3 regions of the Pseudomonas sp. H3_E04 genome follow, and region 2 is predicted to be linked to each of the others. Evidence: predicted binding sites of a transcription regulator. Region 2 holds the regulator's gene; each other region holds the start of a gene.
What was found. The regulator sigma-54, encoded in region 2, starts transcription at its own class of promoters, with help from an activator protein. The targets are predictions, from matches to a motif close to ANTGGCATNNANNTTGCTNT.
Positions count from the first base shown of each region.

Region 1: glnA (type I glutamate--ammonia ligase) is a predicted target of sigma-54. The motif match lies at 8,221-8,240, and genes of this name have one in related genera.
Region 3: AB4N53_RS15465 (pilin) is a predicted target of sigma-54. The motif match lies at 1,933-1,952, and genes of this name have one in related genera.

Region 1 covers NZ_CP162797.1:4,770,840-4,781,404, forward strand. Annotated here, with positions in the region: gene grxC (glutaredoxin 3) at 1-115, shown strand, start outside; gene secB (protein-export chaperone SecB) at 173-658, shown strand; gene AB4N53_RS21570 (tRNA (cytidine(34)-2'-O)-methyltransferase) at 781-1,236, opposite strand; gene AB4N53_RS21575 (hypothetical protein) at 1,235-1,675, shown strand; gene ntrC (nitrogen regulation protein NR(I)) at 2,562-3,998, opposite strand; gene glnL (nitrogen regulation protein NR(II)) at 3,995-5,080, opposite strand; gene AB4N53_RS21590 (DUF4124 domain-containing protein) at 5,311-5,934, opposite strand; gene AB4N53_RS21595 (DUF4124 domain-containing protein) at 5,931-6,443, opposite strand; gene glnA (type I glutamate--ammonia ligase) at 6,721-8,127, opposite strand; gene thiI (tRNA uracil 4-sulfurtransferase ThiI) at 8,455-9,909, shown strand; gene typA (translational GTPase TypA) at 10,049-10,565, shown strand, end outside.
Region 2 covers NZ_CP162797.1:5,360,883-5,371,447, forward strand. Annotated here, with positions in the region: gene AB4N53_RS24055 (ZIP family metal transporter) at 1-747, shown strand, start outside; gene AB4N53_RS24060 (HPr family phosphocarrier protein) at 836-1,111, opposite strand; gene rapZ (RNase adapter RapZ) at 1,127-1,984, opposite strand; gene ptsN (PTS IIA-like nitrogen regulatory protein PtsN) at 1,987-2,451, opposite strand; gene hpf (ribosome hibernation-promoting factor, HPF/YfiA family) at 2,464-2,772, opposite strand; gene AB4N53_RS24080 (RNA polymerase factor sigma-54) at 2,846-4,336, opposite strand; gene lptB (LPS export ABC transporter ATP-binding protein) at 4,503-5,228, opposite strand; gene lptA (lipopolysaccharide transport periplasmic protein LptA) at 5,228-5,773, opposite strand; gene lptC (LPS export ABC transporter periplasmic protein LptC) at 5,760-6,332, opposite strand; gene AB4N53_RS24100 (KdsC family phosphatase) at 6,341-6,865, opposite strand; gene AB4N53_RS24105 (KpsF/GutQ family sugar-phosphate isomerase) at 6,865-7,839, opposite strand; gene AB4N53_RS24110 (ATP-binding cassette domain-containing protein) at 8,112-8,921, shown strand; gene mlaE (lipid asymmetry maintenance ABC transporter permease subunit MlaE) at 8,921-9,718, shown strand; gene mlaD (outer membrane lipid asymmetry maintenance protein MlaD) at 9,718-10,185, shown strand; gene AB4N53_RS24125 (MlaC/ttg2D family ABC transporter substrate-binding protein) at 10,197-10,565, shown strand, end outside.
Region 3 covers NZ_CP162797.1:3,431,744-3,442,308, reverse strand. Annotated here, with positions in the region: gene AB4N53_RS15475 (type II secretion system F family protein) at 1-69, opposite strand, end outside; gene pilB (type IV-A pilus assembly ATPase PilB) at 72-1,772, opposite strand; gene AB4N53_RS15465 (pilin) at 1,999-2,436, shown strand; gene AB4N53_RS15460 (BON domain-containing protein) at 2,735-3,088, shown strand; gene AB4N53_RS15455 (DUF2845 domain-containing protein) at 3,324-3,623, opposite strand; gene AB4N53_RS15450 (DUF748 domain-containing protein) at 3,620-6,571, opposite strand; gene AB4N53_RS15445 (class I SAM-dependent rRNA methyltransferase) at 6,794-7,810, opposite strand; gene acs (acetate--CoA ligase) at 7,947-9,884, opposite strand; gene pgi (glucose-6-phosphate isomerase) at 10,084-10,565, opposite strand, start outside.

The sequences.
Region 1 (10,565 bases), 590 kb from region 2:
GGCCGGGCGTACGTCCGTGCCGCAGATCTGGATCGGCAGCAAACACATCGGCGGTTGTGATGATTTATATGCCCTGGAGCGCGCCGGCAAACTCGACGCGCTGCTCAAGGGCTGAACGGCTGCACCCACGTACAGCACTCCCTAAAAGACCCAAGATCGATAAGGATCTGAGATGACTGACCAACAGAACACTGCAGCCAGCGAAGAAGAAACCGCACCGCAATTCTCCTTGCAGCGCATCTATGTACGCGACCTGTCCTTCGAAGCCCCGAAAAGCCCGGCGATCTTCCGCCAGCAGTGGGATCCGGCGGTCGGTCTGGATCTGAACACCCGTCAGAAAGCGCTGGAAGGCGATTTCTACGAAGTGGTGCTGACTCTTTCCGTTACCGTGAAAAACGGTGAAGAAGTGGCCTTCATCGCTGAAGTGCAACAGGCCGGTATCTTCCTGATCAAGAATCTGGACGCGGCTTCGATGAGCCACACCTTGGGTGCGTTCTGCCCGAACATCCTGTTCCCGTACGCTCGCGAAACCCTGGACAGCCTGGTCACCCGTGGCTCGTTCCCGGCGCTGATGCTGGCCCCGGTGAACTTCGACGCCCTGTACGCGCAAGAGCTGCAGCGCATGCAGGAAAGCGGCGAGACCCCGACCGTTCAGTAAGACGGTTCAGCAAGACCCCATGTGGGAGCGAGCCTGCTCGCGAAAGCGGTCTGTCAGACACATCAATGTTGACTGACACTCCGTAATCGCGAGCAGGCTCGCTCCCACATTTGCTTGCGGCGTTACTTGAAGTCGTTCTGCCGCCACGCTTCGTACACGGCGACCGCCACGGTGTTGGACAGATTCAGGCTGCGGCAGCCTTCGCGCATCGGCAGGCGCAGGCGCTGTTCGCCAGGCAGGGCGTCGAGCACGTCCGCTGGCAGGCCACGGCTTTCCGGGCCGAACAGAAACGCGTCGCCTGGCAAGAATGCGGCATCATGAAACGGTCGTGAGCCTTTGGTAGTGAAGGCGAATACGCGCGGGTTGCCCAGACTCTCAAGACAACTGGCCAGATCAGCATGACGCTGCAGCGTGGCATATTCGTGGTAATCGAGACCGGCGCGGCGCAAGCGCTTGTCGTCCATCTCGAAACCCAGCGGTTCGATCAAATGCAGGTGGCAGCCACTGTTGGCGCACAGCCTGATAACGTTGCCGGTGTTCGGCGGAATTTCTGGTTGAAAAAGGATGACGTGAAACATGCACGGCTCCGAAGGTAAAGATGAGCGGCATTCTACGCCGCCTGTGGACAACCGTTCGAAACTATTCCCTCGAGTCATCGGTTCGCTGGCCATCGTCGGCTTGATGATCGGCTTGATGATCGGTCGCCTGACCACGCCGGAGCCGAGCGTGCTGGAGCGGGTCGAGGTTACCGACGGCGGTTTGGTGGTGTGGTTCAACAATGAGCCGAAACTGCACGGCGAGATCATCGACGGCACCATCGCATTGCTGTTTCAGGCGCAAGGTCGGCCGCAAAAGGGCCAGCTCAAGCTCGACGGCAGGGATGTGAACTGGCGCACGCGCAAGAGTGACGGCGGGTTGTTGCTGACGGTGCTGGCGGCGCGGCCGTTGGGCGGTGACTGGATCGGCAGCGAGGTCGATGACCGCTGGCGGCTGGAAGTTCGGTTACGAGAGCAATGAGCTGAAACTCATCGTTACCTCTGACGTTTTTTAACGGCATTTCCCACCGCTGCCGTTGACCTTTCCGGCCCCCAGCCACCGCCAGCGCGCTATCGTCCGCTTTCACGTTCAAAGGGCAGGATGATAGTTTCGAAGGGCCCTGGAGTACGATGCTGAACGGTGTCCGGACGCTGAGTCGCACGCCTGGATTTCATGTTGAGCGGCCGCTTTTACAGCGTCGAGTCTGGCGGGTTCTGGAAAATTTCAGTCAGGCGGATGCGGTGGAGCGAGCGTGGCTGAGCACAATCGTCGAATTTGAACCAAGTCCTGGGAACATGCTGGATTGGCTGGTAGCGGACATTCGAAAATATGACGGGGGGCGGCAGAACTCGCCGTTACATCACCGGCCCAAGCGCCCCCGGCTTGAGTAATTCGTTGGGGCGCAGTGGCGGTGTAAAAGCGGGAATCCCTGACCTGCCTGTATCAGGGTTCCCAAAAGCCTGGACTTCGCGTTCGGCGTCAGTCCGGTGTAAAGAGGGAACCCCCGGCCTGCCTGTACCAAGGATCCCAAAAGGGTGGGCTCATCCGTTGCGGTCTGAGCCCGATGTAAAGAGGGGAATCCCCGGCCTGCCTGTACCAAGGTCCCCGAAACGGGTGGTGAAACGAATCACCTGAGATAGGTATTGCAGGGGGCGTGCCAGTTTTTAATGTGCTGAAACAAAAAACGCTTCGAAAACGCGAAAGCCCCGGAATTCGGGGCTTTCAGTTATTCGAAGCGGGATTTTTCAGCACGTTGAAACAGGGCGATGGGATTCGGGGTCTGCGCGATCCCGGGTCATCGTGCATTGATGCGGTGCATGCTGGCCCAAAAAGCTTCGACGAATGGGTTCAGCGCAGAACGGCAGACCTAACACTCTTCCCCCTCATCATCATCCCCACCATCAACCTTCATCCCCAACTCCTTGATCTTGCGCGTCAGGGTATTACGCCCCCAGCCGAGCAAAACGGCGGCATCACGACGGCGCCCGGCGGTGTGCTTCAACGCCGTCTCGATCATGATTCGCTCGAACGCAGGCACCGCGCTGTCGAGCAGGCTCGACTGGCCACGGGCCAAGGCCTGATCGGCCCACTGGCGCAGGGCCTGTTCCCAGTTGGTTACCGGCGCCGAATCCTGCGGCAGGTTGAGCAGCTCTGGCGGCAAATCGCTGATGTGCACTTCACGGCCGGAGGCCATCACGGTGATCCAGCGGCAGGTGTTTTCCAGCTGACGCACGTTGCCCGGCCACGGCAGGTTTTTCAGGTATTCCTCGGTTTCGCTTTTCAGCAGTTTGGGCTCGACCGCCAGTTCCTGTGCGGCGCGGCTGAGGAAGTGCCGGGCCAGGGTCGGGATGTCTTCGCGACGATCCGACAGGCGTGGAATGTGGATGCGGATCACGTTGAGACGGTGGAACAAGTCCTCGCGGAATTTACCGGCGTGGACCAGTGTTTCGAGATTCTGGTGGGTGGCGGCGATGATGCGCACATCCACTTTGACCGGTACATGACCGCCGACGCGATAGAACTCGCCATCGGCCAGCACGCGCAACAGACGCGTCTGGGTGTCCGCCGGCATGTCGCCGATTTCATCGAGAAACAAGGTTCCGCCGTCGGCCTGTTCGAAGCGCCCGCGTCGCAGGTTTGCGGCGCCGGTGAATGCGCCTTTCTCGTGGCCGAACAGTTCCGATTCCATCAGGTCCTTGGGAATCGCCGCCATGTTCAGCGCAATGAACGGCGAAGCCGCGCGTGGGCTGTGGCGGTGCAGGGCGTGGGCGACCAGTTCTTTACCGGTACCGGATTCGCCGTTGATCAGCACGGTGATGTTGGAGTGGCTCAGGCGCCCGATGGCACGAAACACTTCCTGCATCGCCGGCGCTTCGCCGATGATTTCCGGGGTGCGGGTCAAGGCTGGCACAACTTCCAGGCCTTGCTGTTCCTGCGCATGTTGATTGGCGCGTTTGACCAGCGAAACGGCTTCGTCGACATCGAACGGTTTGGGCAGGTACTCGAAAGCACCGCCCTGATACGAGGCGACAGCGCTGTCCAGATCGGAGTGGGCGGTCATGATGATGACCGGCAGCCGGGGATGCTGTTCGCGAATCCGCGCCAGCAGATCCAGGCCACTGGCGCCCGGCATGCGGATATCGGAAATGATCACGTCCGGCTGCTGCCGGGCCAGACGACTCATCACGCCATCGGCGCTGTCGAAGCTCTGGGTGGTCATGCCTTCCTGCTGCAAGGCCTTTTCCAGGACCCAACGGATAGAACGGTCGTCATCGACGATCCACACGGTTTCACTACGGCTCATGTCGATGTGGCTCCTTGTTCCAGTGGCAGGAAGATCGAGAAGGTGGTGTGGCCTGGATGGCTCTCACACTCGATCAGGCCCTGGTGCTGACTGATGATGTTCTGGGTAATGGCCAGGCCCAGCCCGGTACCGTCGGGGCGGCCGCTGACCATCGGAAAGAAAATGGTTTCCTGCAGTTCCGCCGGGATGCCCGGGCCGTTGTCGATGATCTCGATTTTGGTCACCAGACGATGGCGGATGTGGCCGATGGTGAACTGGCGCATGGCGCGGGTGCGCAGGCTGATACGGCCCAGACGCAGCTCGTTCTGGCTGCTGATCGCCTGCATCGCGTTACGCACGATGTTCAGCACCGCCTGAATCATTTGTTCGCGGTCGATCAATACGTCGGGAATGCTCGGATCGTAATCGCGCACCAGAGTGATGCAGCCCTGGCTTTCGGCTTCGACCAGATGGCAGACGCGTTCAAGCACTTCGTGGACGTTGCACATGGCCAGCGACGGCAGTTTGTTCGAGCCGAGCATACGATCGACCAGATTGCGCAGGCGGTCAGCTTCTTCGATGATCACATTGGTGTAATCGCGCAGGCTTTCTTCCGGCAGCTCGCGGGCCAGCAACTGCGCGGCACCACGGATGCCGCCGAGGGGATTCTTGATTTCGTGGGCGAGGCCGCGCACCAGCATCTTGCTGGTTTCCTGTTTGGACAGCTGCGCCTCTTCCTTGGTGATCCGCAGCAGGCGGTCACGCGGGTGGACTTCGAGCAGTAGCAAGGTCGCGCCGTTGCTCAGAATCGGTGTGACCGCGTAATCCACAGTCAGGGTCTGGCCGGTGAGGGCGGTGAGCATTGCTTCGCGTTTGGTGAACGGGTGCGCCTGCTCAACCGCCTGGCGCAAAGAATTGAGCGCCTCGGGAGACTCGGTAAACAGCTCACTGATGAACTGGCCGTGACTGCGCTGACCGCTGACAGCCAACAGCATCTCCGCCGCCGGGTTCATGTACTCCAGGCGCAGTTCGGCGTCGAGCAGGATGGTCGCCGTGGTCAGGTTGTCGAGCAGCAAACGGTGAATAGCGTCGCTTATGGTCATCTGGACCCCTTTTGGAGCAAGGCGTGCGCGAGAACAAAGCGCTGATGTCGAGAAAATGCAAAAACCAAACCAAGGCTCCGAAAAGAAGCGTTTAAACCCTGAAACAGGCGTTTGACGCGCGTTTGTATGGCACGAAGCCAGCTCAAACGGGAAGTTTCGAACCAAAATGGGTTGGGTTGCGGGCGGGTTGCAGTTTAGTGCACCAATAGAGTGCGAGCGGTTGGCGGGCGTTAAAAGAAGCGCAGAAAGGGATTTTTCGGCTCTGCAGGTTTGTCCTTGCGCGGGCATTCCGCACGCACGCCGTAATCTTCGGCGACACAGGGTTTGACCTGACGCTTCTGCGCCAGGGAAATGCGCAGCATGTGGAACGGCTGGTTGGCAGTACGTTCCACGGTGCGCCCGGCGGCGTCGAGGATTTCGATGGAAAGGCTGTGGCTGCCGCGATCGATATTACTCAGGGCAAATACCGGACTGACGCCGGGCTCGCCCGTGGCCTTGCCATCCAGCAACAGGCGATAACGATGGCCGCTTTGCAGGCCGGGCTCGCTGGTAACGCTGACGATCAGCTCGCCGGCGCTGCTGCGCAAAGTGGCATCGGGCTCCGGGATCAGAATGCGCAGCATGTCGTAATGAAAGGGTGGTGGTTCGACGGATTTTTTCGCTGTGGTGATCGGCGCTGCGGTGTTGGCAGGGACAGCCATACGATTGCTTGTCGCGATCGGCACTCGCTTGGCATTGGCGCGTGGTTGGTCGGTGTAGACGCGGTTGCCCTGCGCGTCGATATAAGTGAAGACCTCAGCCGCGGCGGGCAGCGCCATCAGCGCCAGAATGAGTGCCAGCCCCGCGCGGATCATGGCGTGTGCACGCGTTGCACAGTGAAAACGGCGGGCTGGCTCTGCTGGATGACGGTCTGGCCGTCGATCACTTGCACGGCCAGGCGATGCTCGCCGCGATCGACGTTGATCAATTGCAGAACCGGCACGTTACTCGGTTGGCCATAGGGCTGATCGTCGAGCAGTAGCCTTAATTGATGCGGTGGTTGCAGGCGCGGTTTGATCAGAACATTGACCGTGAACGTGCCGTTGTTGGCGCGCAGGGCTTCGTCAGTGGGCAGACCGGCGAGCTCGAGGATGTCGTAAACGTTGCGCGGTGGTTGGGGTTGTTCTGCAGTGGGTGCTTGTGGCGCACTCGGTGCTTGCGGCTCGACCCGGTTGAGTGGTGGCAACTCGACCGGTTGCGCCTGCACGCCGTCCGGCGGCTGATTGCTGTACGCGGTGTTGCCGTTGGCGTCGGTGTACTTGTAGATCTGCGCGGCGGCGGGCAGGGCGATCAGCAGCAGAATGTAGAGAAACGTGCGACCCATGAAATCGACCGGGGTTGGAAGCGATGGGTAGCAGCATAGGACAGGTGGGGCGGTTGGCCCAACTGGCGAAGCATCCAGAGATTATTCAAACACCACAAATCCCCGGTGGGAGCGAGCCTGCTCGCGAAGGCGTCGTATCAGCCAACATCACCTTCAATGACCTACCGCCTTCGCGAACAGGCTCGCTCCCACATGAGAAATGCGTTGCGTCGGGCAATAAAAAAGGCCTTCCGAAGAAGGCCTCTCTCAGTCACGCCAATTGCGCAGCGCTACCGGATCAGCAGCTGTAGTACAGCTCATATTCCAGTGGGTGTACGAAGGTGCGAACCTTGATTTCTTCTTCCGATTTCAGCGCGATGTAAGCGTCGATGAAGTCGTCGGAGAACACGCCGCCCTTGGTCAGGAACGCGCGGCCCTTGTCCAGCTCTTCCAGGGCTTCTTTCAGGCTGCCGCAAACCTGTGGGATCTCTTTCGCCTCTTCAGGCGGCAGGTCGTACAGGTTCTTGTCGGCGGCGTCGCCTGGGTGGATCTTGTTCTGGATACCGTCCAGACCGGCCATCAGCAGCGCTGCGAAAGCCAGGTACGGGTTGGCAGCCGGATCCGGGAAGCGTGCTTCGATACGGCGGGCTTTCGGGCTCGACACGTATGGAATACGGATCGAAGCGGAACGGTTGCGCGCCGAGTAGGCCAGCATTACCGGCGCTTCAAAGCCTGGCACCAGACGCTTGTAGGAGTTGGTCGCCGGGTTGGTGAAGCCGTTCAGGGCCTTACCGTGTTTGATGATGCCGCCGATGAAATACAGAGCGGTATCGGACAGGCCGGCATAGCCTTCACCTGCGAAGGTGTTCTTGCCGTCTTTCCAGATCGACATGTGCACGTGCATGCCCGAACCGTTGTCGCCGTACAGTGGCTTCGGCATGAAGGTCGCGGTGCGGCCGTAAGCGTCGGCAACGTTGTGCACAACGTACTTCAGGGTCTGAACTTCGTCAGCTTTCTTCACCAGGGTGTTGAACTTGACGCCGATTTCGTTCTGGCCGGCAGTTGCCACTTCGTGGTGGTGGACTTCAACCGACTGACCCATTTCTTCCAGTGCGTTGCACATGGCGGTACGGATTTCGTGGTCGTGGTCGAACGGTGGAACCGGGAAGTAGCCGCCTTTCACGCCTGGACGGTGACCCTTGTTGCCGCCTTCGATGTCCTGGTCGGACATCCACGAACCTTGCTCGGAGTAGATCTTGAACATCGAGCCGGAGATGTCCGACTTGAATTTCACCGAGTCAAAGATGAAGAACTCAGGCTCTGGGCCTGCGAATACGGTGTCACCGATACCGGTGGCTTTCAGGTGCTCTTCGGCGCGCTTGGCGATCGCACGTGGGTCGCGATCGTAGCCTTGCATGCTCGAAGGCTCGATGATGTCGCAGACCAGAATCAGAGTTGGGTCTTCGGTGAACGGATCGAGTACGGCAGTTTCGTCGACCGGCATCAGGATCATGTCGGAGGCTTCGATGCCTTTCCAGCCGGAGATGGAGGAACCGTCGAACATCTTGCCGACTTCGAAGAAGTCGTCATCCAGCGCATCGCGAGCCGGCATGGTCACGTGGTGCTGAGTGCCTTTGGTGTCCGTGAAGCGCAGATCAATCCACTTGACGTCATGATCTTTGATGAGTTGAACCGACTTCGACATAGTGTCCTCCGGGTGAATTAGGGCGGGTAGTGGATGCCCTTAATAATGGTGATGCCGGCGCGAATACTCTGCCAAGGCAACCTGCCTCACAAGGGAGCAAATTGCATGCCAGTGCCCCAGCATGGGTTTTTTGCCCCAAATTCACGCTTATTAAGGTGCGCGAGCTTATGAATCGACAAATCCCGCCCCTTAATGTTGCGTTTAAATTCAGAAATGACCTGTTTTGGTGCAAGCAAAACCTTCTGCACATTAACTGGTTAAACCTTGAGCAATTTCCGCTATAATCCGCGCCCCCCTTTTTCGGCTGGCCGTTCGCGCGCTGTTTTCATGAAACTAATCGTAAAAGTCTTCCCCGAGATCACCATCAAAAGCCGACCTGTCCGGACGAAATTCATCCGCCAGTTGGCCAAGAACATCCGCACCGTGCTCCGTGACCTGGACCCGGCCGTGGTGGTGAACGGCGTGTGGGACAATCTCGAGCTGGAAACCCGCGTTACCGACCCCAAAGCCTTGAAAGAGATGGGTGAGCGCCTGACCTGCATGCCGGGCATCGCGCATTTTCTGCAGATCGACGAGTACCCGCTGGGCGACTTCGACGACATCACCGAAAAGTGCAAACAGCACTACGGCGACGCGCTGGCCGGGAAGATTTTCTCGGTGCGCTGCAAGCGCGCGGGCAAGCATGCGTTCAGCTCGATGGACGTGGAAAAATACGTCGGCAGCAAGCTGCGTCGCGAGTGTGGTGCAGCCGGAATCGACCTTAAAGCGCCGGAAATCGAAGTCCGTATCGAAGTTCGCGACAAACGGTTGTTCGTGATTCACAGCCAGCACAACGGCATCGGCGGCTACCCGCTGGGTGCGCTGGAGCAGACGCTGGTATTGATGTCAGGCGGCTTCGATTCGACCGTGGCGGCTTACCAGATCATGCGTCGCGGCCTGATGGCGCACTTCTGCTTCTTCAATCTCGGCGGGCGTGCCCACGAATTGGGCGTGATGGAAGTCGCGCACTTCATCTGGAAGAAATACGGCAGCTCGCAACGCGTGCTATTTGTCAGTGTGCCGTTTGAGGAAGTGCTGGGCGAAATTCTCGGCAAAGTCGATAACAGTCATATGGGCGTGGTTTTGAAGCGTATGATGTTGCGCGCCTCGTCCGAGATCGCCGAACGCCTGCACATCGATGCACTGGTGACCGGTGAAGCGATCTCCCAGGTATCGAGCCAGACGCTGCCGAACCTGTCAGTGATCGACTGCGTGACCGACAAGCTGGTGCTGCGTCCGCTGATCGTCGCGCACAAGCAGGACATCATCGACACTGCCAACGAGATCGGCACCGCCGATTTCGCCCGGCACATGCCGGAATATTGCGGCGTGATTTCGGTCAACCCCAAGACCGCCGCCAAGCGTGGCCGGGTTGAGCACGAAGAGAAAGAATTCGACATGGCAGTGCTCGAGCGTGCGCTCGCCAACGCCAAACTGGTACCGATCGATCGGGTAATCGACGAATTGGGCCAGGATTTGCAGATTGAAGAAGTCAGCGAAGCGCTGGCCGGTCAGATCGTCATCGACATCCGCCACCCGGATGCCGCCGAGGATGACCCGCTGGAGCTCGCTGGCATAGAGGTACAGACGATGCCGTTCTATGCAGTGAACGCACGTTTCAAGGAACTGGACCCTACTCGCCAGTACCTGCTGTATTGCGACAAAGGCGTGATGAGTCGCCTGCATGCCCACCATTTGCTCAGTGAGGGGCATGCCAATGTGCGCGTTTATCGACCGAGCTAAGTGCCCGGGGCTGTTTGCCTGTGGCCTGCGTCACCGGCCCCCCGACACCGCCGTCAAGCTGTAACGGCCATGCCGGACACTACTGCTAATCGCTGCCATGACTTGTCAGCAAACCGAATCCTCTGATCGAGATACACAAGTGATCGAAAATCTACGCAACATCGCCATCATTGCCCACGTTGACCACGGTAAAACCACCCTGGTAGACAAACTCCTGCGTCAATCCGGCACCCTGGAGCGCAACGAGCTCAACGACGAGCGCGTGATGGACTCCAACGACCAGGAAAAAGAGCGCGGTATTACCATTCTGGCGAAGAACACCGCCATCAACTGGAACGGCTACCACATCAACATCGTGGACACCCCGGGCCACGCCGACTTCGGCGGCGAAGTTGAACGCGTAATGTCGATGGTCGACTCCGTTCTGCTGCTGGTTGACGCTCAAGACGGCCCTATGCCGCAAACCCGTTTCGTGACCAAGAAGGCTTTCGAAGCCGGCCTGCGTCCAATCGTGGTCATCAACAAGGTTGACCGTCCAGGCGCGCGTCCGGACTGGGTTCTGGACCAGATCTTCGACCTGTTCGACAACCTCGGTGCTACCGAAGAACAACTGGACTTCCAGGTTGTTTACGCTTCGGCCCTGAACGGTATTGCCG
Region 2 (10,565 bases):
GGCGGCGCCATTTGCGCCTTGGGCACGGCGCTCGGCGCGGTGCCGGTGCTAGTGATCCGGCGCATGCCGCAGGCACTCAGCGATACCTTGCTTGGGTTTGGTGCCGGGGTGATGCTGGCGGCGACGGCATTTTCGTTGATCGTGCCGGGGATCGCTGCGGCCGAAAGTCTTGGTCTGACGCCGTGGGCCGCCAGTGGCCTGATCTGCTTTGGCATTCTGCTCGGTGCGTTCGGCCTGTATCTGGTGGATCGGCGCGTTTCCGGTGCCTCGCCGGAGATGCTCGTCGGCACGCTGGAGCATCCGGTGATTCCACCGCGAATCTGGCTGTTCGTGTTCGCCATTATCGCGCACAACATTCCGGAAGGCATGGCGGTTGGCGTATCTGCCGGAGGCGGGATGGCGGACGCCGACAGTCTGGCGATGGGCATTGCGTTGCAGGATGTGCCGGAAGGTCTGGTGATTGCTTTGGTGTTGGCCGGGGCGGGAATGTCGCGGGTCAGGGCGTTTCTGATCGGCGCGGCGTCAGGGCTGGTCGAACCGGTATTTGCGCTGCTGTGTGCGTGGCTGGTCAGTCTGGCTCAGGTGCTGTTGCCGCTGGGGCTGGCACTGGCGGCGGGGGCGATGTTGCTGGTAGTGACCCACGAAGTGATTCCGGAATCGCGTCGTCATGCGCACGACAAGCTGGCCAGTCTGGGCCTGTTGATCGGGTTTTGTCTGATGATGGTGATGGATACGGCGTTGGGGTGAAAGAAGATCAAAAGATCGCAGCCTGCGGCAGCTCCTGATGCGTTCCCTGTAGGAGCTGCCGCAGGCTGCGATATTTTGACTTTGGCTGTCAGCCACCTTCGTCGAAATAGTTGTTGATCAACGCCACCAGCGCATCCAGCGCTTCCTGTTCCTGATGCCCTTCAGTACTCAAATAAATTTTGGTGCCCTTGCCCGCCGCGAGCATCATCATCGCCATGATGCTCTTGCCGTCGACAGCCGTCTCAGGCGTACGGCCCACTCTGATCGTGCAGTCTGGATACTGACCGGCCACGCCGACGAACTTGGCTGATGCCCGCGCATGCAGACCCAGCTTATTGATGATTTCGATTTCACGAGCAGGCATCGCGGTGTGAATCCTTTAAGTGAGGTCGCGGTGGCGAACCTGGACGTTCTTCAGGGTTTTCTGCAGGGCCTGACCCAGACGTTCGGTCAGGTAGACGGAGCGGTGGTGCCCGCCGGTGCAGCCGATGGCAATGGTGACGTAGGCGCGGTTGCTGGCGGCGAAACGTGGCAGCCACTTGCTCAAATAGGTGTAGATGTCCTGATACATTTCTTCGACATCCGGCTGCTGCGCCAGGTACTCGGCCACCGGTGCATCAAGGCCGGACTGCGCACGGAGCTCCGGTTTCCAGTACGGGTTGGGCAGGCAGCGCACGTCGAAGACCAGGTCAGCATCGACCGGCATGCCGCGCTTGAAGCCAAATGATTCAACCAGAAACGCAGTACCGGGTTCCGGCTGATTCAGCAGGCGCAGCTTCAGGGTGTCGCGAAGCTGATAGAGGTTCAGGCTGGTGGTGTTGATTTTCAGGTCGGCCAAATCGGCGATCGGGCCGAGCAGGGCGCTTTCATCATGAATTGCTTCAGCCAGTGAGCGATTGGCGTTACTCAACGGGTGGCGACGACGGGTCTCGGAAAAACGCTTGAGCAGGGTTTCCTCGTCGGCGTCCAGATACAGCACATCGCACTTGATGTGTTTGGCGCGCACGTCTTCGAGCAATTCAGGGAAGCGTGACAGATGGCTCGGCAGGTTGCGTGCGTCGATCGACACGGCGACCAGCGGCTGCGCCAGCTCCGTGTGAATCAGCGCCCGCTCGGCCAGTTCCGGCAGCAAACCGGCCGGCAGATTGTCGATGCAGTAGTAGCCGTTGTCCTCAAGGACATTCAGGGCGGTACTTTTACCCGAGCCCGAACGGCCACTGACAATGATCAAACGCATGATTAGTGCCCGTTCTGCTCGTCCAGTACAACCTGGAACAAGGCTTCATTGCTCGGAGCGCTGCGCAATTTGTCGCGCACTTCCTTGCGGTCGAGCATGCTGGCGATCTGGCGCAGCAACTCCAGATGCGCATCGGTCGCGGCTTCCGGGACCAGCAGCACAAACAACAGGTCAACCGGGGCGCCGTCGATGGCGTCGAAATCGATCGGGGCTTCGAGGTGCAACAGGGCGCTCACCGGTCCCGCGCAGCCCTTGAGGCGGCAGTGGGGGATGGCGATGCCGTTGCCAAAACCGGTGGAGCCGAGTTTTTCACGGGCGATCAGCGCCTCGAAAACATCCTGCATCGCCAGATCCGGCACTTCGCGGTGGATCAGGTTGGCAATTTGTTCGAGGGCTTTTTTCTTGCTGCCGCCCGGCGCGTTCACCTGGGAACGGCCGGGGGTCAGGATGGTTTCAAGTCGGATCATGGGATAGGGGTGTTAACGACCGGTTGCGCCCTGGAGGAGGCTCTGGGTCTTTTCCTTATGCTTTTTGAGTTGGCGATCCAGCTTGTCGGTGAGTGAGTCGATCGCAGCGTACATGTCGGTATCTTCTGCGTTGGCGACCACTTCGCTGCCGGGGATATGCAAGGTGGCTTCGATCTTCTGCTTCAGCTTTTCGACGCACATCGTGACTTGCACGTTGGTGATCTTGTCGAAATGTCGCTCCAGTCGTTGGAGTTTTTCCTCGATGTAGGAACGCAGAGGTTGGGTCACTTCCAGTTGGTGTCCACTGATGTTGACTTGCATACAGCTTCTCCTTCGTTGCCAGTGCATAAAGCGGCAGGCCGAAAAGCCTGCCACTGGAACGCTGTAACGTGGCTTACATCAACCGCTTGCGTTCGCTCGAAGGCGCGATTCCGAGGGATTCGCGGTACTTGGCGACGGTGCGGCGAGCCACCTGAATGCCTTGTGCCTCCAGTAAACCAGCGATCTTGCTGTCACTCAACGGCTTTTTCTGATTTTCCGCGGCGACCAGTTTCTTGATGATCGCGCGAATCGCCGTGGACGAGCATTCGCCGCCTTCGGAGGTGCTGACGTGGCTGGAGAAAAAGTATTTCAGCTCATAAATACCGCGCGGGGTATGCATGAACTTTTGCGTGGTCACCCGGGAAATCGTCGATTCGTGCATGCCGACCGCTTCGGCGATGTCATGCAGCACCAGCGGCTTCATCGCTTCGTCGCCGTATTCGAGGAAACCGCGCTGATGTTCGACGATCTGCGTGGCCACTTTCATCAGGGTTTCGTTGCGGCTCTGCAGGCTCTTGATGAACCAGCGGGCTTCCTGCAGCTGGTTGCGCATGAAAGTGTTGTCGGCGCTGGTGTCGGCACGTTTCACAAAACCGGCGTACTGGGCGTTGACCCGCAGGCGTGGCACCGATTCCTGGTTCAGCTCGACCAGCCAGCGCTCGTTGTCCTTGCGCACGATCACATCGGGAATGACGTATTCGGCTTCGGTCGATTCGATCTGCGAGCCCGGACGCGGATTGAGGCTCTGTACCAGCTCGATGACCTGGCGCAGCTCGTCTTCCTTGAGCTTCATGCGGCGCATCAACTGGCTGTAATCGCGGCTGCCCAGCAGGTCGATGTAATCGGCGACGAGGCGCTTGGCCTCAGCCAGCCACGGTGTTTTGGCCGGCAACTGGCGAAGTTGCAGGAGCAGGCATTCGCTGAGGTTGCGGGCGCCGATCCCGGCGGGCTCAAATTGCTGGATGCGATGCAGGACGGCTTCGATTTCATCGAGCTCGATGTCCAGTTCCGGATCGAACGCTTCAAGAATTTCTTCGAGTGTTTCGTCCAGATAGCCCTGATTGTTGATGCAATCGATCAGAGTTACGGCGATCAAGCGATCGGTGTCGGACATCGGTGCCAGGTTCAGTTGCCACAGCAGATGGCTTTGCAGGCTCTCGCCGGCCGACGTGCGGGTGGTGAAATCCCACTCGTCGTCATCGCTGCTGGGCAGGCTGCTGGCGCTGGTCTGGTAGACGTCTTCCCACGCGGTATCCACGGGGAGTTCGTTAGGGATGCGTTCGTTCCATTCGCCATCCTCAAGGTTGTCCACCGTCGGAGCGGTTTCCTGATAGGAGGGTTCCTGTATTTCGGCGGACTTCTGTTCGGCGTTGTCGGCCAGAGGATCGGCGTTGTCGAAGTCGTCGCCTTCTTCCTGGCGCTCGAGCATCGGATTGGATTCCAGAGCCTCCTGGATCTCCTGTTGCAGGTCCAGGGTCGACAATTGGAGCAGACGGATGGCCTGTTGCAGCTGCGGTGTCATCGTCAGCTGCTGGCCCATTCTCAAGACTAGCGATGGTTTCATGGCAGGGGCTTAACACCTTATTCGCCGGCGCTTTGCGCCATACACTACAGGGCGCCGAAGCGCCAAACTTAAGCAAATTATATGCCTGAAACTGAAGTGTTTGCCTAGAGCGCTGTAACAATTAAAGCGGATAAATGCGCCTTGAATCGATACAGCGCTGTCGCGCTTACAGGCGGAACTCGTGACCCAGATACACTTCCTTGACCAGATCGTTGGCCAGGATGGTCTCGGCATCACCTTCGGCGATCAGTTGACCGTCGTTGACGATGTAAGCGGTTTCGCAGATATCCAGCGTTTCACGGACGTTGTGGTCGGTGATCAGCACACCGATGCCCTTGGCCTTGAGGTGGTGGATGATCTGCTTGATGTCGCCGACCGAGATCGGGTCGACACCGGCGAACGGTTCGTCGAGCAGGATGAATTTCGGCGCAGTGGCCAGGGCACGAGCGATTTCCACCCGGCGGCGCTCACCACCGGACAGGCTCATGCCGAGGTTGTCGCGGATGTGGCTGATGTGGAATTCCTGCAGCAGGCTTTCCAGCTCCTTGCGCCGGCCGGCCTTGTCGAGTTCCGGGCGGGTCTCGAGGATCGCCATGATGTTGTCGGCAACCGACAGTTTGCGGAAGATCGAAGCTTCTTGCGGCAGATAGCCGATACCGGCCTTGGCGCGGCCGTGCATCGGCTGGTGGCTGACGTCCAGGTCATCGATCAGCACACGGCCCTGATCTGCCTGCACCAGGCCAACGATCATGTAGAAGCACGTCGTCTTGCCGGCGCCGTTCGGGCCGAGCAGGCCGACGATCTGCCCGCTGTCGATCGACAGGCTGACGTCACGCACGACCTGGCGGCTTTTATAGGCCTTGGCCAGGTGCTGAGCTTTCAGAGTTGCCATTACTGGGATTTCTCTTCGGTTTTCTTCTTCGGCTGGATCACCATGTCGATGCGCGGACGCGATTCGGTGACCTTGCTGCCCGTGGCGCGACCGGCGCTGGCCAGTTTCTTCACGGTGTCGTAGACGATTTTCTCGCCCTGAGTGGTGTTGTTGTCCTTGTCGACAACCTTGGCCTTGTCGATCAGTACGACGCGGTTTTGCGCGGCATGGTACTGAATCGTCACACCCCAGCCCTGTACAGGCTTGGTGTCGCCAGCAGTCTGCATCTGTTCGAAGTAGGCGAGGTTGCCGACTGAAGTCACCACGTCGATATCACCGGTCGGGGTGCGGGTGATGGTCACGGTGTTGCCGGTGACCTTCATCGAACCCTGGGTAATGATCACGTCACCTTTATAGGTGGCGATGCCATTCTTGTCGTCCAGTTGGGCGTCGTCGGCCTGAATGCGGATAGGCTGCTGCTGATCGTTCGGCAGGGACCAGGCGCTCGCGCTTCCCAGTGCTGCGCCCAGACTGAGCAAAATAGGGAGGGTTTTAACGAGCCTCATACTGTCCTCTTACGTTCGATTGCAGGTGTATCCTGCTGTCCTTCAGGTACGCTTTCATTCCGACGCCAGTCGACACGCCACCAGCGCCCTCGATTCTAACGGGTTGCGCAGTCTGCGCATATTCCTGCTGCGGGAACACGGTCATGCGGGTGCTGGTGATCAGGGTGCCGCGCTTTTTCTCATCGGTGCGCTGCACGCGGACCGAATCGATCAATTCCACTTCGGTACCGCCCGAGTTCACTTCGCCGCGTTCACTGGTCACGTGCCAGGGGAAGTCGGTACCGCGATACATGTTCAAGTCAGGCTTGGTCACCAGGGTGACATCGGTCGCCTTGACGTGCTCGGCCTTGTCGGAAGTCATCTCGTACTGCACCTTGCCGTCGGGCAGGTACTGAATGGTGTGCGTGTTGGTCGCGTACCAGTCGATCGGATTCTCGGCGGTCGAGACCGGCGGCTTGTCGAGGAAACGCTCCGGGCTGATGTTCCAATAGCCGACCGCAGCGAAAATCGCCGCGATGCAGCCGAACAGCAGGAAGTTGCGAAACTTTTTGCTAAACATGGTCAGGCTCACAGGTACGCGGCGTTGGCCGCTTCGAGGCGGCCCTGGGCGCGCAGGATCAATTCGCAGAATTCGCGGGCGGCACCCTCGCCGCCACGGGCGCGGGTAACGCCGTGGGCGTGTTCGCGGACGAAATCGGCAGCGTTGGCCACCGCCATGCCCAGCCCTACACGGCGGATTACCGGCAAGTCTGGCAGATCGTCACCGAGATAGGCGACTTCTTCATAGCTTAGGCCCAGTTGCGCGAGCAGACCGTCGAGTACCACCAGTTTGTCTTCACGCCCCTGAAACAGATGGGGGATGCCGAGGTTTTTCGCGCGACGCTCGACCACCGGGGTCCTGCGACCGCTGATGATCGCGGTTTGTACGCCGGCATTCATCAGCATCTTGATGCCCTGGCCGTCGAGGGTGTTGAAGGTCTTGAACTCGCTGCCGTCTTCGAGGAAGTACAGGCGCCCGTCGGTGAGTACGCCATCGACGTCGAAGACTGCCAGTTTGATCGCTTTGCCGCGTTGCAGCAGATCGTTGCTCATTACATGACTCCTGCGCGCAGCAGGTCGGAGAGGTTGAAGGCGCCGATCGGGCGATCCTCCTCGTCGACGACTACCAGGGCGTTGATTCGATGGTCTTCCATGATTTTCAGGGCTTCGGCAGCGAGCATGTCGGGCCGGGCGGTCTTGCCGTGTGCGGTCATCACCTGATCGATGGTGGCGCTGCGGATGTCGATGGCGCGATCCAGCGTGCGGCGCAAATCACCGTCGGTGAAGATCCCGGCGAGCTTGCCGTCGGCTTCAAGGATAGCGGTCATGCCCAGACCTTTGCGGGTCATTTCCATCAGTGCGTCTTTGAGCAGGGTGCCGCGTTGTACCTGTGGCAGCTCTTGCCCGGCGTGCATGACGTTTTCCACTTTCAGCAGCAGGCGACGGCCAAGGGCGCCACCCGGATGCGAGAAGGCAAAATCTTCAGCGGTGAAACCACGCGCTTCCAGCAAGGCCACGGCCAGAGCGTCACCCATGACCAGCGCGGCGGTGGTCGAAGAGGTCGGTGCCAGATTCAGCGGGCAGGCTTCGTGCTCGACATGCACATTGAGATTGACCTCGGCTGCCTTCGCCAATGGCGACTGCGGATTGCCGGTGACGCTGATCAGTTGAATGCCCAAGCGCTTGATCAACGGCAACAGAGTCACGATTTCATTGGTCGAACCAGAGTTCGACAGGGCCAGAATAACGTCGTCGCGGGTGATCATGCCCATGTCGCCGTGGCTGGCTTCGGCCGGATGCACGAAAAACGCCGGGGTGCCGGTGCTGGCCAGGGTCGCGGCGATCTTGTTGCCGATATGCCCGGATTTGCCCATGCCGACTACGACCACGCGGCCCTTGCTGGCCAGAATCATCTCGCAGGCGCGTACGAAATCGGCGTCGATATGGGCCATCAAGCCTTGGACGGCTTCCACTTCGAGGCGGATGGTGCGTTGTGCCGATTGAATCAGGTCGCGGGTTTTGCTCATGTCAGAATCGTATGGGCCGATGAAAAGGCGGCGATTATAGCGGTTATGTGGCAAAGCCTCACGCAAGTTCGACGTGCTTTGTCATTACTGGTTACCAAAACCCTCTGAAACTCGCTCAGGCCCTCTTCAGTCGGCGATCTTGGCCGGGTTCTCGCTTGGGCGCTCAGCCTTTGCAGTGATATAGTTCGCCGCCAGTTCGGCCTGCCCGGGATGCAGGTGTTTCCGAGGAAAGTCTGGCATCCCAGTGAGAGGCTGCATCGCAAGGAGTTTAGATGAGTGCCGATAACGCCTACGCGGTCGAGCTGAAGGGAGTCTCCTTCAAGCGCGGTGCGCGGAGCATTTTCAATAACGTCGATATCCGCATCCCGCGCGGCAAGGTCACCGGCATCATGGGGCCTTCCGGCTGCGGCAAGACCACGCTGCTGCGCCTGATGGGCGCGCAGTTGCGGCCGTCCGGCGGCGAAGTCTGGGTAAACGGGCAGAACCTGCCGACGCTGTCGCGCAGTGATCTGTTCGATGCGCGCAAGCACATGGGCGTGCTGTTTCAGAGCGGTGCGCTGTTCACCGACCTCGATGTGTTCGAGAACGTAGCCTTCCCGCTGCGGGTGCACACCCAGCTGCCGGAAGACATGATCCGCGACATCGTCCTGCTCAAATTGCAGGCGGTGGGGCTGCGTGGCGCGATCGAACTGATGCCGGACGAACTGTCCGGTGGCATGAAGCGCCGCGTTGCGCTGGCCCGGGCGATTGCCCTCGATCCGCAGATTCTCATGTACGACGAGCCCTTCGTGGGCCAGGACCCGATCGCCATGGGCGTGCTGGTACGCCTGATCCGCCTGCTCAACGATGCACTGGGAATCACCAGTATCGTGGTCTCCCATGACCTGGCGGAAACCGCGAGCATTGCCGACTACATCTATGTAGTGGGCGATGGTCAGGTGCTGGGGCAGGGCACGCCGGACGAACTGATGAATTCGGATGAACCGCGTATCCGCCAGTTCATGACCGGCGATCCCGATGGCCCGGTGCCGTATCACTTTCCAGCGACGGATTACCGCGCAGATCTTCTGGGGAAGCGCTGATGCGCAGAATTTCATTGATGGAACGCGTGCGTCGGTTCGGCGAATCGGCGATCGACGCGGTCGCGGTGTTTGGTCGAGCGACCCTGTTCCTGTTTCACGCCCTGCTGGGCCGTGGCGGTATCAGCGGTGGTTTCGGCCTGTTGATCAAACAACTGCATTCGGTCGGCGTCATGTCGCTGGTGATCATCGTGGTCTCCGGCATTTTCATCGGCATGGTGCTCGCGCTGCAGGGCTTCAGCATTCTTTCCAGCTATGGTTCAGAGCAGGCGGTGGGGCAGATGGTCGCCCTGACGCTGCTGCGTGAACTGGGGCCGGTGGTCACCGCGTTGCTGTTTGCCGGTCGCGCCGGTTCGGCGCTGACCGCCGAGATCGGCAACATGAAATCCACCGAGCAGCTGTCCAGCCTGGAAATGATCGGTGTCGATCCGCTCAAGTACATCATCGCCCCGCGCCTGTGGGCCGGCTTCATTTCCCTGCCGGTGCTGGCGATGATCTTCAGCGTCGTCGGCATCTGGGGCGGTTCGTGGGTCGCGGTCGATTGGCTGGGCGTCTACGAAGGCTCCTACTGGGCGAACATGCAGAACAGCGTGACCTTCACCAGCGACGTGCTCAATGGCGTGATCAAAAGTGTCGTTTTCGCCTTTGTCGTGACCTGGATCGCCGTATTCCAAGGCTATGACTGTGAACCCACTTCCGAGGGAATCAGTCGCGCCACCACCAAGACCGTGGTGTTTGCCTCGCTGGCAGTGCTCGGCCTGGACTTTATTCTGACCGCTTTGATGTTTGGAGATTTCTGATGCAAAACCGCACCCTGGAAATCGGTGTCGGCCTGTTCCTGCTGGCAGGGATCCTGGCTTTGCTGCTGCTCGCCTTGCGCGTCAGCGGCCTGTCTCCGACTTCGTCCACCGACACTTACAAGTTGTATGCGTATTTCGACAATATCGCCGGTTTGACGGTCAGAGCCAAAGTGACCATGGCCGGTGTGACCATCGGCAAGGTCACCGCTATCGATCTGGATCGCGACAGCTTCACCGGTCGGGTCACGCTGCAAGTGGATAAAAAGGTCGACAACCTGCCGGTCGATTCCACAGCGTCTATCCTCACCGCGGGTCTGCTGGGCGAGAAGTATATCGGTATCAGCGTCGGCGGCGAGGACACCCAGTTGAAAGACGGTGGAACCATCCACGACACGCAGTCGTCACTGGTACTGGAAGACCTGATCGGTAAATTCCTGCTCAATACCGTTAGCAAAGACGCCAAATGAGGAGCTTTTGAATGATCTCTATCTTGCGACGTGGCCTGTTGGTGTTGCTCGCGGCCCTGCCGTTGATGGCTAACGCTGCACCGGGGCAATCGGCTCATGACCTGATTCAGGACACCACGAACCGGATGCTTGCCGATTTGCAGGCCAACAAAGAGAAGTACAAGCAGGATCCGCAGGATTTCTATGCGGCGCTGAACAGCATCGTTGGTCCGGTGGTAGATGCCGAGGGCATCTCGAAAAGCATCATGACCGTGAAGTATTCGCGCAAGGCTACGCCTGAGCAGATGCAACGCTTTCAGGAAAACTTCAAGCGCGGCCTGTTCCAGTTCTACGGCAACGCTTTGCTGGAATACAACAACCAGGGTATTACCGTTGACCCG
Region 3 (10,565 bases), 1.9 Mb from region 2:
GACTTTACTGCCTTTGCGGTCGGTGCCTTCCCAGGCGTAAATGCTGACTTTTGCTGCCTTGACCGCCATGTTCAATCCTTGGTGACCCGGTTGATTTCCTCAAGGCTGGTGATGCCTTGCATGGCCTTGTGCAGCCCTGAGGTGCGCAGATCGGCGAAACCGTCGCGACGCATCTGGATGTCGATTTCCAGCGAATTGCCTTCGGCCATGATCAGCCGTTGCAGATCCGGTGTGTTCTTTACCACTTCATAAATCCCTACGCGTCCTTTGTAACCGCCGTTGCAGTGATCGCAACCGACCGGCTCGTAGATCGTGAAATGGCCGATGCGTTCCTCGGGGAAGCCTTCCTTGAGCAAGGTTTCATGAGGGATTTCCAGCGGCCGCTTGCAGTGCGTGCACAACTTGCGTGCCAGACGCTGGGCGATGATCAGGCTGACCGAAGTGGCAATGTTGAAACCGGGAATGCCCATGTTGTGCAGGCGCGTGAGGGTTTCCGCCGCGCTGTTGGTGTGCAGGGTCGACAGCACCAGGTGGCCGGTCTGCGCGGCCTTGATCGCGATCTCGGCGGTTTCCAGATCGCGGATCTCGCCGACCATGATTACGTCCGGGTCCTGACGCAGGAACGAACGCAGCGCTTGGGCAAAGTCCAGCCCTTGGCGGGGATTGACGTTGACCTGGTTGATGCCTTCCATGTTGATTTCCACCGGGTCTTCGGCGGTGGAAATGTTGATGTCGACGGTGTTGAGGATGTTCAGCCCGGTGTACAGCGACACGGTTTTGCCGGAGCCGGTGGGGCCGGTGACCAGAATCATCCCTTGCGGCTGTTTCAGCGCGGCCAGATACAAGGCCTTTTGTTCGGCCTCATAACCCAAAGCGTCGATGCCCATTTGCGCACTGGACGGGTCGAGAATCCGGATCACCACTTTTTCGCCCCACAGGGTCGGCAGGGTGTTGACGCGAAAATCGATGGATTTGCTTTTAGACAGGCGCATCTTGATCCGCCCGTCCTGGGGTTTGCGCCGTTCCGAAATATCCAGACTGGCCATCACCTTCAAGCGCGCGGCAATACGCCCGGCCAATTGGATTGGCGGTTTGGCCACCTCGCGCAGCATGCCGTCGGTGCGCATGCGCACCCGATAGTTTTTTTCGTAGGGTTCGAAGTGCAGGTCGGAAGAGCCGCTCTTGATCGCATCGAGCAGCATTTTGTGGACGAAGCGCACAACCGGGGCGTCGTCGGCATCGAGGCCGCCGATCACGTCCTGTTTGTTGTCATCAATGGACTCGACGTCGAGGCCGTCGAGATCGACATCGGCCATTTCCTCCAGGCCCGAAGCATGGCTGTCGAAGAACTTGTCGATGGCGTCGCTGAGCTTGTCGTCCTCGACCAGAATCGCTTCGGTGCTCAGGCCGGTGCTGAACTGGATGTCGCTGATCGCCTGCTGATTGCTCGGGTCGGAAAGGCCCACGAACAATTTGTTGCCGCGCCGCCACAAGGGCAGCGCGCAGTGCTGACGAACCAGTTTTTCACTGACCAGGCCCTTGGGCTGAGTCTCTTTGTCGAGGCAATGCAGATCGAGCAGGGCCATGCCGAAATGTTCCGAGGCGATCTCGGCAATTTGCCGGCTATTGACCAGTTTGTTGTGCACCAGGTAATTGACCAGCGACACGCGATTGCGCTGGGCCTGCGCCCAGGATTGCCGGGCACTTGTTTCCGTAAGCAGTTCGGCCTGGACCAATTGCTTGGCCAGACCGCTCAGAGCGATGTCATTCATGTGGATTCCGCACGCTTGCCGTTCATGACTTATAGCCTAGTCAAGTGACAGCGCCAAACACGGCCGGTGCAGGTGACAAAAAGTGTCAGATAGTGCGGTTGCGGGTTGTAGGAAACGGCGCAGGCGATTGCGCGCGCCCAGTAGGCGGGGCCTGAAAGGCGTTGGCATGGGCTGTGCTGAGCCATATCCAGATCATGAGATTTCGACTCATGCATGGAGCGTGTCTATGAAAAAACAACAAGGTTTCACATTGATCGAGCTGCTGATCGTCGTGGCGATCATCGGCATTCTGGCGACTATCGCCCTGCCGCAGTATTCGAAGTATCAGGCGCGGTCGAAGGTGACGGCGGGGTTGGCGGAGATTAGTGCATTGAAAGTGCCATTCGAGGACACGATCAATCAAGGCACAGCTCCAACCTTGGCCAACGTTGCCAATGGTGCGACTACTACTTCCAACTGTACGTTGGCGGTTACAGGCACAGCGGCGACTGGCGAAGGTACGCTTACCTGTACCCTGCTCAATGCACCGGGCCCGGTGTTAGGTAAAACCATTACGCTTTCTCGTTCCGGGGCGGCGACGGGGAATACCTCCGGTGTATGGACGTGTGCGACGACGGTCAACGCCGATTACTCGCCTCGGGGTTGCACGGCCAGCGGTACGTAAGGCTGAATCGAGCGAACGAAGAATGCCCCGCACTGCGGGGCATTTTCATATCCCGACCACTTAACAAAAGCTCCAATAATTTCAGCAGCTTATGAACTTTTCGAAAACCCGCAACTTGCATGCGAAGATTCAGCGAGTCATGCATTTTGCATGAAAACGAAAATTACCGTTTTTTATAACTCATTGTTTTCAAAGGGTTTTATGTGTCGGAAAAAGTTGGCACAGCGTTCGCAATATCTCCGGTAACCCTGCTGACAAGCGTTACAGCAGACTTCCAGTAAAAACAGGAGTTACTCGTATGAAGAAGTTCGCTATCACTGCCGCTGCTACCGCTCTGACCCTGACCATGGCTGGTGGCGCTTTCGCCCAGTCTGCTCAGGCTACCCAAGCGCCAATGGTTCTGGCTGCCGGTGAAGTTACCAAGGCTAAAGAAGCTACTTCCGACACCTGGATCACCACCAAAGTGAAAAGCGATCTGGTTACCGAAAAAGGTATTCCAGGCACCGACATCAAAGTCGAAACCAACAAAGGTGTAGTTTCCCTGTCGTCGACCACCGCGGTGACCGAGTCGCAGAAAGAAACCGCCGTGGCCATCGCCAAAAAAATCAAAGGCGTTAAAGCGGTATCCGCTGACGGCCTGAAAGCCGAGTAAGGCAAGACTTCTCGCCTGAACCGGGAGAAGACGCGACAGACGGGCCGAGCAATACGTCTGCCGCAACTTTAGAGTTCATGCGAACGGTCACACGGATGTGACCATTACAGGCCCCGGCACTTGTGTCGGGGCCTGTTCTATTTGGAGAATCAAAAGATCGCAGCCTTCGGCAGCTCCTACAGGGAAATGCATTCCAACTGTAGGAGCTGCCGAAGGCTGCGATCTTTTGCTCTTCTCAGTTACCGCGTTTGCTGTTGATCTGCCGCAAGCGGTTGCCTTCGAAGCGCAGGTATTGATACATGCCGTTGTTCGGCCCGTAGGTCCATTCCTCGACCTGAAACTCTTCGCGGCGATTGGCGCTGCGCTTGTAGCCGAGCACATCGCGACTGACCGGCTCGCCGCATTTTTGCAGCACTTCGCTGGCGCGGTCGCCGAGGCTGATCAACTGGCTGCCGCAGCGCAATGTATCCGACGCCGACGCGTGGCCGGCGGCGCACGTCAGCGCGAGCACAGCCAGCCAGTCACGCACGGTCATTCTGCATCCAGGTGCATTTGCGTCACCACGCGGCCATCGCTTTCGGCCTCGCCGAGGTTGGCGTCGATGAAGTACACGCGGTCATCTTCGAGCTTGCCCTTGTCGACCAGGTAATCCTTGATGGTGCTGGCGCGATCCTGGCCCAACTGTCGCAACAGCACCTCGCTGCCGCTCCAGAACGCGATCACGCCCTGGCGCATTTTCGCCGTGCGTTCTTCCTTGCCCAGGTCTTTCCATTCTGCCGGTGGCTGGGTTTTCAGGCGAGTGCGGTAGATGCCTTCGAGCAATGCGCCTTTCTCGCCTTCGGGCACTTGCAGCAGCGAGGCCTGGGCCGGGACCTTGTCGCCACGGCGCTGGAGCATCTTGTAGTAGTTGTATTGGTATTCGCGTTCCAGACGTTGCTCGGCCAGCAGTGGCCCATCGCTGCTCTTCGCGGCAGTGCCTTCGATTTCCAGGCGCAGCGCCGGACGTTCCTTGAGCGCTTGCGACAGTTTCACCAGCGCCGCTTCGGCGTCTTTGCTCAGATCGCTGGAGCCCGGCGCGAAGGACACCGTGCCGAGGTCTTCGGAGCCGCCGCCACTGACCAGCCCGCCGATCATCTTGAACGGCGCGGCGGCAGCTTTGACGATGAGGTTGCGCAGGGTCTGCCAGACGATCGGCATGACGCTGAACTGTGGATTATTCAGGTCGCCGGTCACTGGCAATTCGATGGAGATCTTGCCGTCGACGTCCTTGAGCAGGGCGATCGCCAGTTTCAGCGGCAGACTCACTGCATCAGGGCTGTCGACCTTCTCGCCCAGTTGCAGTTGCTCGACGACGACCTTGTTCTCGGCTTTCAACTGACCCTTGGTGATCAGGTAATGCAGATCAAGGTTGAGCCGGCCCTTGCGGATGCGGTAGCCGGCGAATTTGCCGGAGTAGGGCGTCAGGGTCGTCAGTTCGACGCGCTTGAAACTGGTGGCGATGTCGAGGCTGGCCATAGGGTCGAACGGATTCACCGCACCCTTGATGGTTACCGGCGCATAACGGTCGACTTTGCCTTTGATATCGACGCTGGCCGGCTTCGCCTGACGACTGTCGATGGTGCCGATCTGGCCGTTGAGCTGTTGCACGGCGGTGGCGAAGTTGGGTGTCAGACTGAAGTCGGCGAAGTTGGCCGAGCCGTCGTTGATCGCAATCGCGCCGATGTGAATGCCCAGTGGTTTGTCCTTGCCGGCCGGTTTGGCTCCGGCAGGTTTGGCGCCGCTGTCCGCCGGCTGCGGGATCAGCAGGTCGTCGACGTTGGTGGTGCGATCGTCGTTGATCATGAAGCGCACATACGGCTGCAACAGGTTGACCTTATCGATCGACAGGCTGTCGCCGTGCTGATAGTTGATGCCGTCGACCACCACCTGCTGCCATTTGAGGAAGTCGCGGGTCTTGAGCGTATCGAGGGTGTGCAGTTGATCGATCTGCGCGCGGCCGGTGACGCTGAGGGCCAGTGGTTCGGTGCTCTTCAGGTTGACCTTGAGATCACTGCCGAGCATGCCGCTGCGCAGCTCCAGACGAATGAACGGGTTGATGTAGGACTGCGCGACACGCAGGTCGACGTCCTCGGTTTTCACGTTGAGCTGGGCGTTGACCGGGGCCAGATTGACCGTGCCGTCGGCGCTGATCTTGCCTTGCTTGCCCAGGCCGCTGTCGAGCTTGAGCTTGAAGGGCGAGCCGTTGAGGCTGTCGAAATCCTGCAGATCGACGTTCAGCGGGGTGATGTCCAGCGCCACCGCCGGTTGCGCCGAGCGGTCGGCGAGATGGACCGTGTAGTTGCGCAGTTGCACATCCTTGACCAGCACCTGCCATGGCTTGCTCGGTGCGCTTGGTTCAGGTTTCGGCGAGTCGGCAGCAGCAGGTGTTCCCGCCGGTTCGGCAGCGGCTTTGGCAGCCGGTTTCGACGGTTGGCTGGCGAACAGTTTCTGCCAGTCCAGTTGGCCGTCGGCTTCCAGCGCCGCCCAGGTTTCCAGCTTGTTGCTGCGGATCTTGCCGACCACCACCTGTTGCTTGGCCAGGTCCAGCGAGGTTTCGCTGACGTCGAGACGTTCGAGCCTGGCCAGTGGGCGCCCATCCGGGGCCTTGATGGCGAATGGCGCAATGCTCACCGCGACGTTGTTCAGCAGCAGTTCGGTCTGTTTCGACAGGTTGAGTTTGTACTCGGTGCTGAGGCTGACCACGCCGTTTTCCAGCACCAGCGGCACGGCGTCACGCACGTAAGGCCAGAAGGATTTCATCTGGCCATCGGTGACTTTCAGGGTGCCTTCGGAGGTGAACGGGATCAGGCTGAAATTGCCGGTCCAGTCGATCCGCCCGCCAGCGGGGCCGATGGCGACGAGGGTCATGTCGGCGCTGTCCTCAGGCAATGTGCTGAGGTTTTTCAGCTCGAAACTGAGGTCGTCGTAAAGAAATTCGATCGGCTCACTGGGACGCATATCCTGGAAATGCACCACGCCCCCGGCCAGTTTGATGTTGTCGATGCGCAGCGGAAACGGCTTGGCGTCGGGATCGGCGGGTGTCGGCTCGCTCGGCGGCACGTTGAACAGGCCCAGCAGGTTGAGCTTGCCGTCCTTGGCGAAGAGAATTTCGCTTTTGGGTTTGTCCAGTTCGATGTCGGACAGATGCAGGGCTTTGGTCCACAGGCTATCGATCAGCAGGTTGGCATAGAGGCGATCGAAGCCGACCTGCTCCTTGCCCGGTTCGCCGATGACTAGGCCCCACAGGGTGACCTCAAAGCTGAACGGGTTCAGTTCGATGCGCTGCAGATGCGCCGGCACCGTCGCGTAGTTGGCTAGTTGCTGGTTGGCCACGCGCAAGGCAATGCCCGGCAGGATCAGAAACCCCAGCAGGCCGTAGAGGGCCAGGGCTGTCAGCAGTGCGCCAATCGCGCGAATCAATCCTTTGGGCATGTGCGGCTTCATCTGTCTGAATCGGAGTGCCTTGGAGTATGGCACGCGATTCTGGTTCCGAAGTGCTTGATGTGGGACAGGATTGTTCAGAAATTTCTGTAGGAACAGATCTCCCTTGTGGGAGCGAGCCTGCTCGCGAATGCGGTGGTTCAGTGAAAAACAAGTCGACTGACACTGCGCTTTCGCGAGCAGGCTCGCTCCCACAGGGGAATGTAATCGCTCATGCCTGAGGGATCACAGCTGCAAGATCAGCGTCTTCAACGGTGGTTGCTGGTCCTGGGAAGGGAAGTCGGCGCCCGGGGTCATCACGCTCCATTCGCGTACCGGGCGACCGGCTTTTTCGGCGCAGCGCAGCACTTGTTCGCGCCAGTCGTCCATGCTGACTTTCGCCAGGTTGTTGCAGCAGATCAGCACGCCGTCATCGGCGGTGGTCAGCAGCGCGGGTTTTAGCAGGCTCTGATAATCGCGCAGCAGATCGACGGTGCCGAACGCACTTTTGGCCCACGCCGGCGGGTCGAGCAGCACCAGATCGTATTGGCGTTGTTCGAGGCGCTGATAGCTTGGCAGCTTCTGCCCGCGCCGCTGGCTGATCGGCAGGCCGGCGAGTTGGCGGATTGCCGGGAAGTAATCGGACTGAATGAATTGCATCGGCGGCAGCTGCGGGTTGAGCAAACCATTCTCCCGACCGACCGCCAGATTGCCCTCGGCAAAGTCCAGGTTGCACACCTCGCGCGCACCGCCCGCCGCTGCACTGAGGCCAACGCCACAGGTGTAGGCGAACAGGTTGAGCACACTTTTGCCTTGCGCGTGGTCCTTGACCCAGCCACGGGTGTTGCGCAGGTCGAGGAACAGCAGCGGATCCTGCCCGGCATGACGCCCGCGCACTCGATAGTTCAGACCCCATTCATGCCCGACCAGATCGGCCAGTGCAGCGTCATCGGCTTTATAGACGCTGTCTTCGCGATCGATCCGCGAGTTGCCACGGGAACGGTCGTTGTAGACCAGCAGGCTGTCGAAGCCCAGCGTCTGGTTGACCATGGCATGCAGTTGCAGCAGGTCGTCACGTTCGAGCGTCTGGTGAAAACTCTGTACCAGCAATTGCGGACCGTAGCGGTCGATGGTCAGGCCGCCGGCGCCTTCCTGGCTGCCGTGGAACAGCCGATAGCAATCGGTGCCCTGGCTGTGCAGCACAGCGAGCAGGTCCTGGCGTTGATCGAGGGCGGCGCGCAGCGCCTGATTCAAGGAAGACATGCGGGCGCCTTGCTGAAAAAAACGCGAAGCTTAGCAGTCGCGGAGCTACAAGCGGCAAGTTTCTAGCTGCAAGCGAAAAGCGAAAAGCTGCGCGGACCGCTTTAGCTTGCAGCTTGTAGCTAGAAACTTGCAGCTCTCAAGTATTGAGCCGTTTATCAACGAGGTCTTGTACGACGCTTGGATCAGCCAGGGTGGAAGTATCGCCGAGACTGTCGAGCTCATTGCAGGCAATCTTGCGCAAAATCCGCCGCATGATCTTGCCCGAGCGGGTCTTTGGCAGCGCCGGCGCCCACTGGATCAGGTCCGGTTTGGCGAAGCTGCCGATTTCCTTGCTGACATGCGCCAGCAGGCCTTTCTTCAGCTCTTCGTTGGCCTCGGTGCCGTTCATTGGCGTGACGAACGCGTAGATGCCCTGGCCTTTGACGTCGTGGGGATAACCGACCACGGCGGCCTCGGCGATGCTGTCGTGCAGCACTAGGGCGCTTTCCACTTCGGCGGTGCCGATGCGGTGGCCGGAGACGTTGATCACATCATCGATGCGTCCGGTGATCCAGTAATCGCCGTCCTCGTCACGGCGGGCGCCGTCGCCGGTGAAGTAATAGCCGGGGTAGGGTTTGAAGTAGGTGTCGATCATCCGCTGCGGATCGCCGTAGACACTGCGGATCTGCGCCGGCCAGCTCGATTTGATCGCCAGCACGCCGCTGCCGGCGCCTTTGATTTCCTTGCCGACTTCGTCGAGCAATACCGGTTGCACGCCGAACATCGGTTGCGTCGCGCAGCCCGGTTTGATCCGTTGCGCGCTGACCAGCGGGCTGAGCATGATGCCGCCGGTTTCGGTCTGCCACCAGGTGTCGACGATCGGGCAGCGCTGTTCACCGACGGCATTGAAATACCATTCCCACGCTTCCGGGTTGATCGGCTCACCGACGCTGCCGAGCAATCTGAGGCTGGCGCGCGAAGTTTCCTTCAATGGTCCGGCGCCTTCGCGCATCAACGCGCGCAGGGCGGTGGGTGCGGTGTAGAAAATGTTGACCTTGTGCTTGTCGATGACCTGCCAGAAGCGCGAACTGCTCGGGTAGCTCGGCACGCCTTCGAACATCAGGGTGGTCGCACCGTTGGCCAGCGGCCCGTAGACGATGTAACTGTGGCCAGTGACCCAGCCGACGTCGGCGGTGCACCAGAATACTTCGCCGTCGCGGTAATCGAGCACGTACTTGAAGGTCATCGCCGCTTGCAGCAGGTAGCCGCCGGTGGTGTGCAGCACGCCTTTGGGTTTGCCGGTACTGCCGGAGGTGTAGAGGATGAACAGCGGATCTTCGGCGTCCATCGGTTCCGGCGGGCAATCGTCGTCGACTTCGCGTACGGCCTGGTGATACCAGAGGTCGCGGCCTTCGACCCAGTCGACCTGGCCCTGCGTGCGCTCGACCACCACCACGGTGCTGACGTTCGGGCAACTTTGCAGTGCTTTGTCGACGTTGTTTTTCAGCGGCACAAAGCGGCCGCCGCGCACGCCTTCATCGGCGGTGATCACGGTACGACAGTCGGCGTCGAGAATTCGATCACGCAGGGAATCCGGAGAGAACCCGCCAAACACTACCGAATGGATCGCACCGATTCGCGCGCAGGCGAGCATGGCATAGGCGGCTTCGGGGATCATCGGCATGTAGATGCACACCCGGTCGCCTTTCTTCACGCCACGGCTTTTCAACACGTTGGCCAGGCGGCAGACGTGGTGATGGAGTTTGTTGTAAGTGATCTGCGCCGATTCGGCTGGGTCGTCGCCTTCCCAGAGCAGCGCGGTCTGTTCGCCACGTTGGTCGAGGTGGCGGTCGATGCAGTTGTAGCTGACGTTGAGCTTGCCGCCAGCAAACCAGGCCGCTTCACCGGTTTTCAGGTCATAGCGCTGCACGGTCTGCCACGGCGTGCTCCAGTCGAGAAAACGCGTGGCCTGCTCGGCCCAGAAGGCGCTGGGGTGTTCAATCGATTCGCGGTACAGGCGCCGATACTCGTCCTGGCTCAACTGCGCGGCCTGGCGCACGGCATCGGCTTTGGGGAACGTGCTGATATCGAACATGACGGTTCCTTATTCTTGTGGTGCGACACGAATAAAGATGCGCCGAGCGCTGCGCAGGTTCAAGTCATGCGCCAAAACAACTGTGGGAGCGAGCCTGCTCGCGAAGGTGGCGGATCAGTCAACACAGTGTTGAATGACGCACCGATTTCGCGAGCAGGCTCGCTCCCACAGGGAACAGCGTTATGCCCGGAGGCTTTTATCAGCCGCGATGACGCCCGCGGAAGTAGTTGATCAGGCCCTGAGTCGAGGCATCGTCAGCCACAGTCTCGTCGCTGCCGACCAGGCGGTTGTAGACGCCTTTGCCCAGTTCCTTGCCCAGTTCCACACCCCACTGGTCGAAGGCGTTGATGCCCCAGACCACGCTTTGCACGAACACTTTGTGCTCATACATCGCAACCAGCGCGCCGAGGCGACGCGGGCTGATGCGTTCGACTACCAGGGTGTTGCTCGGACGATTGCCCGGGATCACCTTGTGCGGCGCCAGTTTGCGCACGTCGTCTTCGCCCATGCCTTTGTCGCGCAGTTCGGCTTCGGCTTCCGGCAGGGTCTTGCCGAGCATCAGCGCCTGGCTCTGCGACAGGCAGTTGGCGTACAGCCACTGGTGGTGGTCGGAAACCGGGTTGAAGCTGACGATCGGCACGATGAAGTCGGCCGGGATCAGTTGGGTGCCCTGATGCAGCA